2 regions of the Micromonospora fiedleri genome follow, and region 1 is predicted to be linked to the other one. Evidence: riboswitches for the same ligand, from Rfam matches in the RefSeq annotation. Region 1 holds a riboswitch; the other holds the start of a gene.
What was found. A riboswitch is a leader RNA that binds a small molecule or an ion and turns the genes downstream of it on or off. The one in region 1 is predicted to bind thiamine pyrophosphate.
Positions count from the first base shown of each region.

Region 2: linked by a shared signal. The riboswitch ahead of thiE (thiamine phosphate synthase) and the one ahead of JMF97_RS07500 (ECF transporter S component) in region 1 are both predicted to bind thiamine pyrophosphate.

Region 1 is NZ_JAETXL010000002.1:769,488-774,443, reverse strand. It holds gene JMF97_RS07505 (ABC transporter ATP-binding protein) at 1-905, opposite strand, end outside; gene JMF97_RS07500 (ECF transporter S component) at 1,029-1,619, opposite strand; TPP riboswitch at 1,690-1,795, opposite strand; gene JMF97_RS07495 (permease) at 2,060-3,058, shown strand; gene JMF97_RS07490 (TIGR03943 family putative permease subunit) at 3,055-3,780, shown strand; gene JMF97_RS07485 (alpha/beta fold hydrolase) at 3,807-4,637, shown strand; gene JMF97_RS07480 (sugar isomerase domain-containing protein) at 4,773-4,956, shown strand, end outside.
Region 2 is NZ_JAETXL010000005.1:543,340-548,295, reverse strand. It holds gene JMF97_RS16600 (ThuA domain-containing protein) at 1-2,347, opposite strand, end outside; TPP riboswitch at 2,678-2,787, shown strand; gene thiE (thiamine phosphate synthase) at 2,782-3,408, shown strand; gene thiO (glycine oxidase ThiO) at 3,402-4,550, shown strand; gene thiS (sulfur carrier protein ThiS) at 4,541-4,741, shown strand; gene JMF97_RS16580 (thiazole synthase) at 4,744-4,956, shown strand, end outside.

The DNA of each region.
Region 1 (4,956 bases):
CCGCCGAGCAGCAACGCGAGGGTGGACTTGCCGGCGCCGTTGGGACCGAGCACGGCGAGCGCCTCACCGGCGCGTACGGTCAGGTTGGTGGGGGCCAGCCGGGGTGGCTGGCCGAGCCGGTCGGCGGTGAGCAGCACCTCGCCGGCGGGGGCGGTGGCCGGGCGTGGCGGGAACTGCCGGCCCGGCACCCAGACGCCGTCGGCGGCGAGGGCGTCGCCGTGCGCGGCGAAGACGGCTTCCGGCGTACCGTCGGCGCGCACGCCGCCACCGGCTTCGAGCACGACCACCCGGTCCACCAGGGGCAGGGCGTCGGCGATGCGGTGCTCGACCAGGATCAGTGTGGTGTCGCCGTCGACTGCGCGGGTGATCGCGGCGCGGACCAGGTCGGCACCGGCCGGGTCGAGGTTGGCGGTGGGCTCGTCGAGCAGCAGCAGGTCGGGGCGCAGCGCGAGCGCACCGGCCAGGGCGAGTCGCTGCTGTTCGCCGCCGGAGAGCGCCGCGGTGCGACGGTCCCGGTGGTACGGGAACCCGACCCGGTGCAACGCCTCGTCGACGCGGGGCCAGATCTGTGCCGCCGGTACGCCCCGGTTCTCCAGCCCGAACGCCACGTCGTCGCCGCTGCGGGCCATGACCAGTTGGGACTGCGGATCCTGAAAGACGATGCCGACCCGCTCACGGACCTCGGCCGGCGGGCGACCGTCGATCTCGATGGTGCCCTCCTGCTCACCGGAGTCCTCCGGCAACAGCCCCGCCAGCGCGGCCAGCACCGTGCTCTTGCCCGCCCCGGAAGGCCCGAGCAGCAACACCCGTTCCCCCCGCCGCACCCACAGATCCACCCCGCGCACGGCCCAGGCCCGCCGCCCCGCATGCCGCCACCCGAACCCCCGCAGCCGCACCCCACCCACCCCGTACCTCCCTCCTCCCGTACACCCACCAACCACCCACCCACCGCGCGTTGATCAAGAAGTTTGCGTCTGAGAGATGCAGGTCGACAGACGCAAACTTCTTGATCAACAGGGGCAGGGGGGTCAGACGAGGGTTTGGGTGCGGCCGGAGGGGAAGCGGGACAGGGCGCCGGTGCGGGCGAGGGAGTTGGTGAGGGCGTACGCGCCTGCGCCGGCGATCGCGGCGGCGCTGAGGATGGTGAACAGGGCGTACGGGATCCGGTAGCTGACCAACTCGTACGCGTTGTTCCAGACGAAGAAGTCGAACAGCGCGGCACCGAGGCCGGTCATCGCGCCGGCGAGCAGTGCGGTCGGCAGCCGGAACGAGCGGTAGCGGAAGGCGGCGAAGGCCAGTTCCGCGCCGAGGCCCTGGATCAGGCCCTGGACGATGGTGACGCCGCCCCACTCCGAGCCCAGCAGCGCGGAGACCGTCGCCGCGACCGCCTCGCAGAACAGCGCGGCACCCGGCTTGCGGATCACCAGGCCGCCGAGCACCGCGGGGATCAGCCAGACGCCGTACATGATGGCCTGGCTGGCCGGGAAGAAGGCGAAGGCCGGGTCGACGGCCCGCCAGAGCAGGCCCCAGGCCCAGAAGATCACACCGAAGGCGACGGCGATCACCGCAGCCACGACGATGTCGATGGTGCGCCATCGGTTGCTGGTCGGTCGAATCATGATTGCTCCCAGTCCAGTGTTCGAACCAGGTAAGACGCACGCCGCGCCCGACGGCACCGGGCCGTGGCGGGCTGGAGGTGGACCGAACTCCCTGCGCTGGCATTACCCAGATCAGGTACGGAGGGTCTGCGGGTGAACCCGCACTCTCAGCGCTGTGCGCTCCCCTGTCGGAGGTGAAGTTGTCTCGCCGACGCTAACACCTTTAAAGATCAACAGGCAATGTGATCTACGCAGGTCACGCCCGGTGCGGCCCGAGCCGCCCGTACGCCCGCCCGCCGCACCCACCCGTTTCCGTGACATTCATCGACGTTGTCGGTTCCGGACGGTAATCTCAGCCCGCCGAATGTCCCGGGTGAAGAGACGACAGGGTGAGCACAGACACGGATCACGCCGTACCGGCCGACGAACCGCAGGGCCGTCCGAGCGGCGTCACCACCGAGGTGCCGGCGACCCACCCGGACGGCTCCACACCACCCCGACGCTGGCTCGGCGACCGGATCGGCTCGGTCGAGGTGCTGGCCGGGCTGCTGATCCTGCTGATCATCTTTCGGGATCCGCTGGCCGGGGCGCTTGACGATCCGCGCCTGCAGACCTGGACCACGGTGTTCGTCTCGATCATGGTGCAGGCGGTGCCGTTCCTGGTCTTCGGGGTGCTGCTCTCGGCCGTGATCGCGGTCTTCGTACCCCGGTCGTTCTGGGCCAGGGCGCTGCCCCGGCACCCGGCCCTGGCGGTGCCGGCGGCCAGCGCGGCCGGCGTGGTGCTGCCCGGCTGCGAGTGCGGATCCGTGCCGATCGCCGGCTCGCTGATCCGTCGCGGGGTCACCCCGGCCGCCGCCCTGGCCTTCCTGCTCGCCGCACCCGCGGTCAACCCGATCGTGCTGACCGCCACCGCGGTCGCCTTCCCCGACAACCCCGAGATGGTCCTCGCCCGGGGCCTGGCCAGCCTCGTGGTGGCCATGGTGATGGGTTGGCTCTGGCTGCGCCTCGGGCGCACCGAGTGGATCAGGATGCCGCGCCGACCCGAGTTGGACGACCCCCGGCGCGGGCGGGCCTTCTGGGCCGCCGTCCGGCACGACGTCACCCACGCCGGTGGCTTCCTGGTGCTCGGCGCGATGGCCGCCGCCAGCATCAACGTCCTGGTGCCGGAACGCTTGTTGCAGACCCTCGCCGACAACGCCTGGCTGTCCATCCTGGCGCTGGCGGCACTCGCCGTGCTGCTCTCGCTCTGCTCCGAGGCGGACGCCTTCGTGGCCGCCTCGCTGTCGCAGTTCTCCCTCACGTCCCGACTGGTGTTCCTGGTGGTGGGGCCGATGGTCGACCTCAAGCTGATCTCGATGCAGGCCGGTGTCTTCGGCCGCCGGTTCGCGTTCCGGTTCGCGCCGACCACGTTCGCGGTGGCCCTGCTGATCGCCGTCGGTGTCGGGGCGGTGCTGCTGTGAACCGGCAGGCGCAGGCGGTGGTCCTGCTGCTGCTCGGCGGCGCGGTGCTGCGGGCCAGCCTCTCCGACCTCTACCTGCGCTACGTCAAGGAAGGGCTACGACCGTTCCTGATCCCCGCCGGCCTGTTGCTGGTGGTCGCCGCGATCATGACCCTCTGGTACGAGCTACGCCCGGTCCTCACCCGCGCCGACGAACCCGCCGACGACCACGACGACCACACCCACCACGAACCGCGCGTCGGCTGGCTGCTCATCCTGCCCGTGCTCGGCCTGCTGCTGGTCGCCCCGCCGGCCCTCGGCTCGTACGCGGCCAGCCAGTCCGGCACCGCGCTGAACGCCCCACGACAGTCGGACTACCCGCCGCTGCCCGACGCCGACCCCGCGCCGGTCAGCGTCCTCGACTACGCGGCCCGGGCGCTGTTCGACCGAGGTGCCTCGATCGGCGACCGACGCGTGCTGCTGACCGGCTTCCTCGCCACCGGCGAGGACGGCCGCCCCATCCTGGCCCGCATGGTGCTGTCCTGCTGCGCGGCCGACGGGCGGCCGGTCAAGCTCGGCCTCACCGGCGACGTGCCGACCGGTCTGCCCGACGACACCTGGGTCGAGGTGATCGGTCGGTACAGCGACCGGATCGGTCGTGACCCGATCAACGACGCCGAGATCCCCTACCTGCAGGTCGAGTCCTGGCGGCCGATACCCACCCCCAAGCAGCAGTACGACTGACCGTCCACCTCGGTAGGCTGCGAGTCATGCACATCGACGCCCGAGGGATGCGGTTCGACGTCATGGCGGGCGGCCCGGAGCACGGCGAGCCGGTGCTGCTGCTGCACGGCTTCCCGCAGCACGCGGGCGAGTGGAACGACGTGACGCCGACCCTGCACGTGGCCGGTCTGCGCACCTACGCGGTCAACCAGCGTGGCTACTCGCCGGGCGCCCGGCCCACGGAAGTCGAGGCGTACCGGTTGAGCGAGCTGGTCGCCGACGCGGCCGCCGTGCTGGACGCCCTCGGCGTCGACTCCGCCCACGTGGTGGGGCACGACTGGGGTGCCGTGGTGGCCTGGGCGCTGGCCGCCGAGCATCCGGAGCGGGTCCGCACCCTGACCGCCGTCTCCGTGCCGCATCCGGCCGCCATGGCGTACGCGCTCAGCGAGGATTCGCAGCAGAAGGCGCGCTCGGCGTACATGCTGCTGTTCCGTCGGCCCGGGGTGGCCGAGAAGACCCTGCTGGCCCTGGGCGCCCGCGGGCTGCGCCGGATGCTGCGCGGCGTCGGCGACGCGGCGCGGGTGTCGGCGTACGCCGAACCTATGCGCGAGCCCGGCGCGTTGACCGCGGCGCTGAACTGGTACCGGGCGATGTCCTGGACGGACCTGGCGGCGACCGGCCCGTCGCACGTGCCGACCACCTTCGTGTGGAGTGACCGGGACGTGGCGATCGGGCGTACGGCTGCCGAGGCCTGCGTCAAACATGTGCAGGGGGACTACCGGTTCGTCGAAATCGCCGGGGTCAGCCACTGGATCCCGGACGAGGTGCCGACGCGGCTGGCCGAGGCGATCGTGGCCCGGGTGCGTTCTGCCGCCTGAGCCCGGCGTCGGCGGTGCCGTTGTGCCCTGATGCCTGCGGAGGGCTGGCGGAGTTACCGGCGGAAGGGCTGGGGAGGGCTGGCGGAGTTGCTGGCGGCTGGCGGAGTTGCTGGTCGGCGAGGAAGCGGAGTGACGATGACGTTGAGTGCCGACGGTTACCTGGCCGTGGTGACCGCGACGATGAACCGGGTGGCGCAGAGTCAGCGGGACCAGGTGGCCCGCGCCGCGGACCTGATCGCCGAGGCGATCCGGGCCGACGGGGTGGTGCACGCCTTCGGCACCGGCCACTCCGAGGCGCTGGCGATGGAGATCGCCGGCC
Region 2 (4,956 bases), on a different contig from region 1:
TGACCCGAAGCTGCGCGGTGTAACTGCCGGACCGGGTGTACGTGTGGGTCGGGTTGGCCTGGGTGGAGGTGCCACCGTCGCCGAACGTCCAGGCGTAGGTCAGTGCCCCGCCGTCCGGGTCACGGGAACCGGCGCTGGAGAAGCTCACCGCCAGCGGGGGCGCCCCCGAGGTCGGGTTCGCCGAGGCGACCGCGATCGGGGCGCGGGCACCGGCGGTGTAGTCGATCCGGTAGACCCCGGAGTTGTCGTTGTTGCCGCCGAAGCCGCTGCCCCACTCGATCAGGTACAACGCGCCGTCGGGGCCGAACTCCATGTCCATCGGCCGGACGAAGGTCATCTGGTCGAGGATCCGGTTGATGTCGACAAGCGTCTTGCCGTCCTTGCTGACCTGCATGGTGTACATCCGCGACTGGTTCCACTCGCCGAAGATCGACTTGCCGTCGAAGTACGCCGGCCACTGGCGGCGGGACGAGACGGTCGGGTCGAACCGGTAGACGGGACCGGCCATGGGCGCTCCGCCGCCGCCGATCTCCGGGAAGCGGCTGTTGCCGCCGTAGCCGTAGTCGACAGTGGCCGGGATGGCCGCCGGCAGGTTGGTCAGACCGGTGTTGTTGGGGGAGTTGTTCACCGGCGCGGAACAGTTGAACTTCGCCCCGCTCGGGCCGGACGGGAACTGGTAGTCGTTGTACGCCTGGTTGTTGCCATGGCAGTACGGCCAGCCGAAGTTGCCGGGCCGGTCGACGATGTTCCACTCGACCAGGCCCTCCGGGCCCCGGTTGGAGTTGGTGGTGGTGGCGTCCGGGCCGTAGTCGGCGACGTAGAGCACGTTGGTCACCGGGTCGATGCCGATCCGGAACGGGTTGCGCAGACCCATCGCGTAGATCTCCGGCCTGGTCTGCGCGGTGCCCGGGGCGAACAGGTTCCCGCTCGGGATGGTGTACGTCCCGTCGGCCTGCGGCCGGATCCGGAGCACCTTGCCGCGCAGGTCGTTGGTGTTACCGGCGGTGCGCTGCGCGTCGTAGTCCGCTCGCCCGGAACGCTCGTCCAACGGGCTGTAGCCACTGGACTCGAAAGGGTTGGTGTTGTCCCCGGTGGCCAGGTAGAGGTTGCCGGCCGAGTCGAAGGTCATCGTCCCGCCCATGTGGCAGCAGGTGTTGCGCTGCGTGGGCACCTCCAGCACGACCCGTTCGCTCGACGCGCTGATCGTGTCACCGGTGACGGTGAACCGGGACAGGTAGTTGCGGGACCCGCCCGCGCTCGGGGCGTAGTAGAGCCAGACCCATCCGTTGCTGGCGAAGTTGGGGTCGAGTCGGATGCCGAGCAGGCCGTCCTCGTTGCCGGCGAAGACGCTCAACCGCAGTGCGGTGACGGTCTGGCCGGTGTCCGGCTTGATGATCTGCACGCGGCCGTCGCGCTCGATGTAGAAGACCCGCCCGTCGGGCGCGATGTCCAGCTCCATCGGGTTGCTGGTGTTGCTGTCCAGCGTCACCTTCTCGAAGCTGGCGGCCCGGCCGGCGCCGCAGTCGGAGTGCACCACCCCGGCCGCGGTCTGGATGCCGCCGAGCAGGTGTTGCAGGAAGGCCGCGTCGGAGAAGGACTCCTGGGTGTGCCCACCGCCGGTGTACCAGGACCGGCCACCGTCGTAGCCCTGGCACCAGGCGATCGGGTGGTCGTGCCCCATCGCCCCGCTGCCGGGGCTGTAGCTGCGCTCGTCGAGCGAGGCCAGCACCTGCACCTGACGGGCACGGGGGTTGGTGCGGAAGTTGTACCACTCGTCGTACCGGGACCACCGCTCCGGCAGGTGCCGGGTCGACTCGTGCGCGTAGTCCTCGACCTTCACGGTCGCCGTCTGGTTCGCCGGGTGGCTGTTGAAGTACGCGCCGACCAGCTGGCCGTACCAGGCCCAGTCGTACTCGGTGTCGGAGGCGGCGTGCACGCCGACGTATCCACCACCGGCGCGGATGTAGCGCTCGAAGGCCGACTGCTGGCTGGCGTTGAGCACGTCTCCGGTGGTCGACAACCAGATGACCGCCTTGAACCGGGCCAGGTTGGTGTCGGTGAAGGCACCGCCGTCCTCTGTGGTGACGACTGTGAAATTGTTCGCGGTACCGAGTTGTTGGATCGCCCGGATGCCCGCCGGGATCGAGTCGTGGCGGAACCCGGCGGTCTTGGAGAACACCAGGACGGAGTACGGGTCAGCGGCGGCAGCGGCAGCGGTACGGCCCGCGGCCTGGGCGGCTGCGGGGCCGGTGATCGGAGCCGGCGCACCGGCCAGCACGAGTACGAGGGCGAGTAGCGCGACGGTCAGTGGGCCGAGCGTTGCTCGTCGACGGCGGCTTCGGGGCACGAAAGTCTCCTCTTTCCGTGTGGGACGGGTCGGAGCGGGCGGCGGTGACTACTCCGGTTCGGTCCGAGCGCTCGTACCTGACGGTGAGGGTCTGGCTGCCGAGGAACTGAGCCGATCACTCAATTTGTGTTCGTCGATCGGTGTCGGGCAAGACTCATTGATGTAACAGATCGGTAACGAGGGCCTGAGGAATTGGCATGAGTCGCTGCATATCGGGGTCTTTTCCGGTCGCCGGGTCCCGGCGCGTCGGATTGACGCGGCTGCCTCCGGCCCGGCTCGTGCAGCAGCACGGGGGTTGGCGGCACAGCCGAAACAACGTACGGTGACACCCAACGAACCCACGGGAGCCCGGTGTACCGGGCTGAGAGGGGGGCTGCCAGCCCCCGACCGTCGAACCTGATCCGGGTAATGCCGGCGCAGGGAGGAGAGTTGCCGTGCCGTCCCTCGGACGACTGCATCTGATCACCGACACCCGACCCGGGCGGGATGCGCTCGCCGTGCTCGCTGCCGCCCTGCCGGTGGCCCACACCGAACTGGTCGTCCAGGTCCGGGTCGAGGACAGCACCACCGACCGCGAGGCGTACGAGCTGACCCGGCAGGTGCTGGTGCTCTGCCGCCCGTACGGGGTCACCTGCCTGGTCAACGACCGGTTGCATGTGGCGTTGGCGGCGGGCGCGTCCGGCGGCCACGTCGGTGCCGACGACCTGCCGGTGGCGACGGCCCGGCGGGTGCTCGGCCCGGATGCGGTGCTGGGCGCCACCGCGCGCGAGCCGGTGGCGGCGGCCGAGGCGGTCGCCGCCGGAGCAAGCTATCTGGGCGTGGGCCCCTGCCACGCCACCACCACCAAGGACGGCCTGCCGCCGGCGATCGGCGTGGCGGGCGTCCGGGCGGTGGTCGAGGCGGTCACGGTGCCGGTGATCGCCATCGGGGGAGTGACGGCGGAGGACGTGCCTGTGTTGCGGTCCGCCGGCGTGTACGGGGTGGCGGTGGTCGGCGCGCTCTCCGGAGCCGCCGACCCCGCCCACGCCGCAGCCGCGTTCATGGACGCGCTGGCGTGTTAACAAGGGGCCCTTCCTCTACCGGAGGCGTTAACAAGGGTCCCTTCCTTGCACCGCAGGTGACGGTGGTGGGGGCGGGGCCGATCGGGTTGGCGATCGCGTGGCGGTGCGCGGCACGCGGGCTGCGCGTCGTGGTGCACGATCCGGCGCCGGGCTCGGGTGCCTCGCACGTTGCTGCGGGCATGCTGGCGCCGGTGGCCGAGGCGTACTTCGGCGAAGACGAGTTGACCGGGCTGCTCACCGAATCCGCCCGACGCTGGCCGGGCTTCGCCGCCGAGCTGACCGAGGCGACCGGGGTCGACATCGGATACCGGACCGAGGGCACCCTGATGGTCGGGCTCACCGCCGACGACCTGGCCGAGGCGCGTCGACTGTGGTCGTACCAGCAGGGGCTGGGTCTGCCGGTGAGCTTGCTGCGCCCCTCCCAGCTGCGGGAGCGCGAACCGGCGCTGGCGCCGCGGGTCCGCGGCGGCGCGCTTGCCGCCACCGACCACCAGGTCGATCCGCGGCGCCTGGTGCCGGCGCTGCGCCTCGCCGCCGCGCGGGCCGGCGCGGTGCTGGTCACCGAACCGGTCAGGCAGCTGTCCGAGCCGTCGGGCGGGGTGACCGTGGTCGCCGCCGGCTGCGGCGCCGCCGCCCTCACCGGGCTGCCGGTCCGCCCGGTGAAGGGCCAGGTGCTGCGGCTACGCACCCCCGACGGCGGTCCGCCGGGCTTCCGGCACGTCATCCGGGGGTACGCCGACGGCGAGCACGTCTACCTGGTCCCGCGCGAGTGCGGTGAGGTGGTCGTCGGCGCGACCGTCGAGGAACGCACCGACGTGGCGGTCTCCGCCGGTGCGGTGCTGCGGCTGCTGCGGGCCGCCGTGGACCTGATGCCCGAGCTGGCCGAGTACGACCTGGTGGAGACGATCGCCGGGCTGCGTCCGGGCACCCCGGACAACGCGCCGATCCTCGGGCCGCTCCCGAGCCGACCGGACGTGCTGGCGGCCACCGGCCACCACCGGCACGGGATCGTGCTCACCCCGGTCACCGCGGACCTGATCACCGGCCTGATCACCGGAGAGGGGACGGACGACCCGCTGCTCACCCCGTTTCGGGCCGACCGGTTCCACCCGGACAGCAAGGAGGAGGACCTGTGGAGTTGACGGTGAACGGTGTCGAGCGGGACGTGCCCGACGGTGCCACGGTCGCCGACCTGGTTCGGCAGGTCACCCCGCAGCAGCGCGGGGTGGCGGTGGCGGTGAACGGTGAGGTCGTGCCGCGTACCGGCTGGCCGGCGACGGCGCTGCGCGGTGGCGACCGGGTCGAGGTGCTCAGCGCCGCGCAGGGCGGGTGACCATGGACTCCGACGGCTTCGAGATCGGCGGTACCCGGTTCGGGTCACGGCTGATTCTCGGTACCGGTGGGGCGGCGAACCTGCACGTGCTGGAGCAGGCGATCCGGGCCTCCGGCACCGAGCTGGTCACCCTCGCCCTGCGCCGGGTGGACACCGTCCCCGGTGGCTCGGGCGGTCTGCTGGATCTGCTGGACCGGTGCGGGGTACGGCTGCTG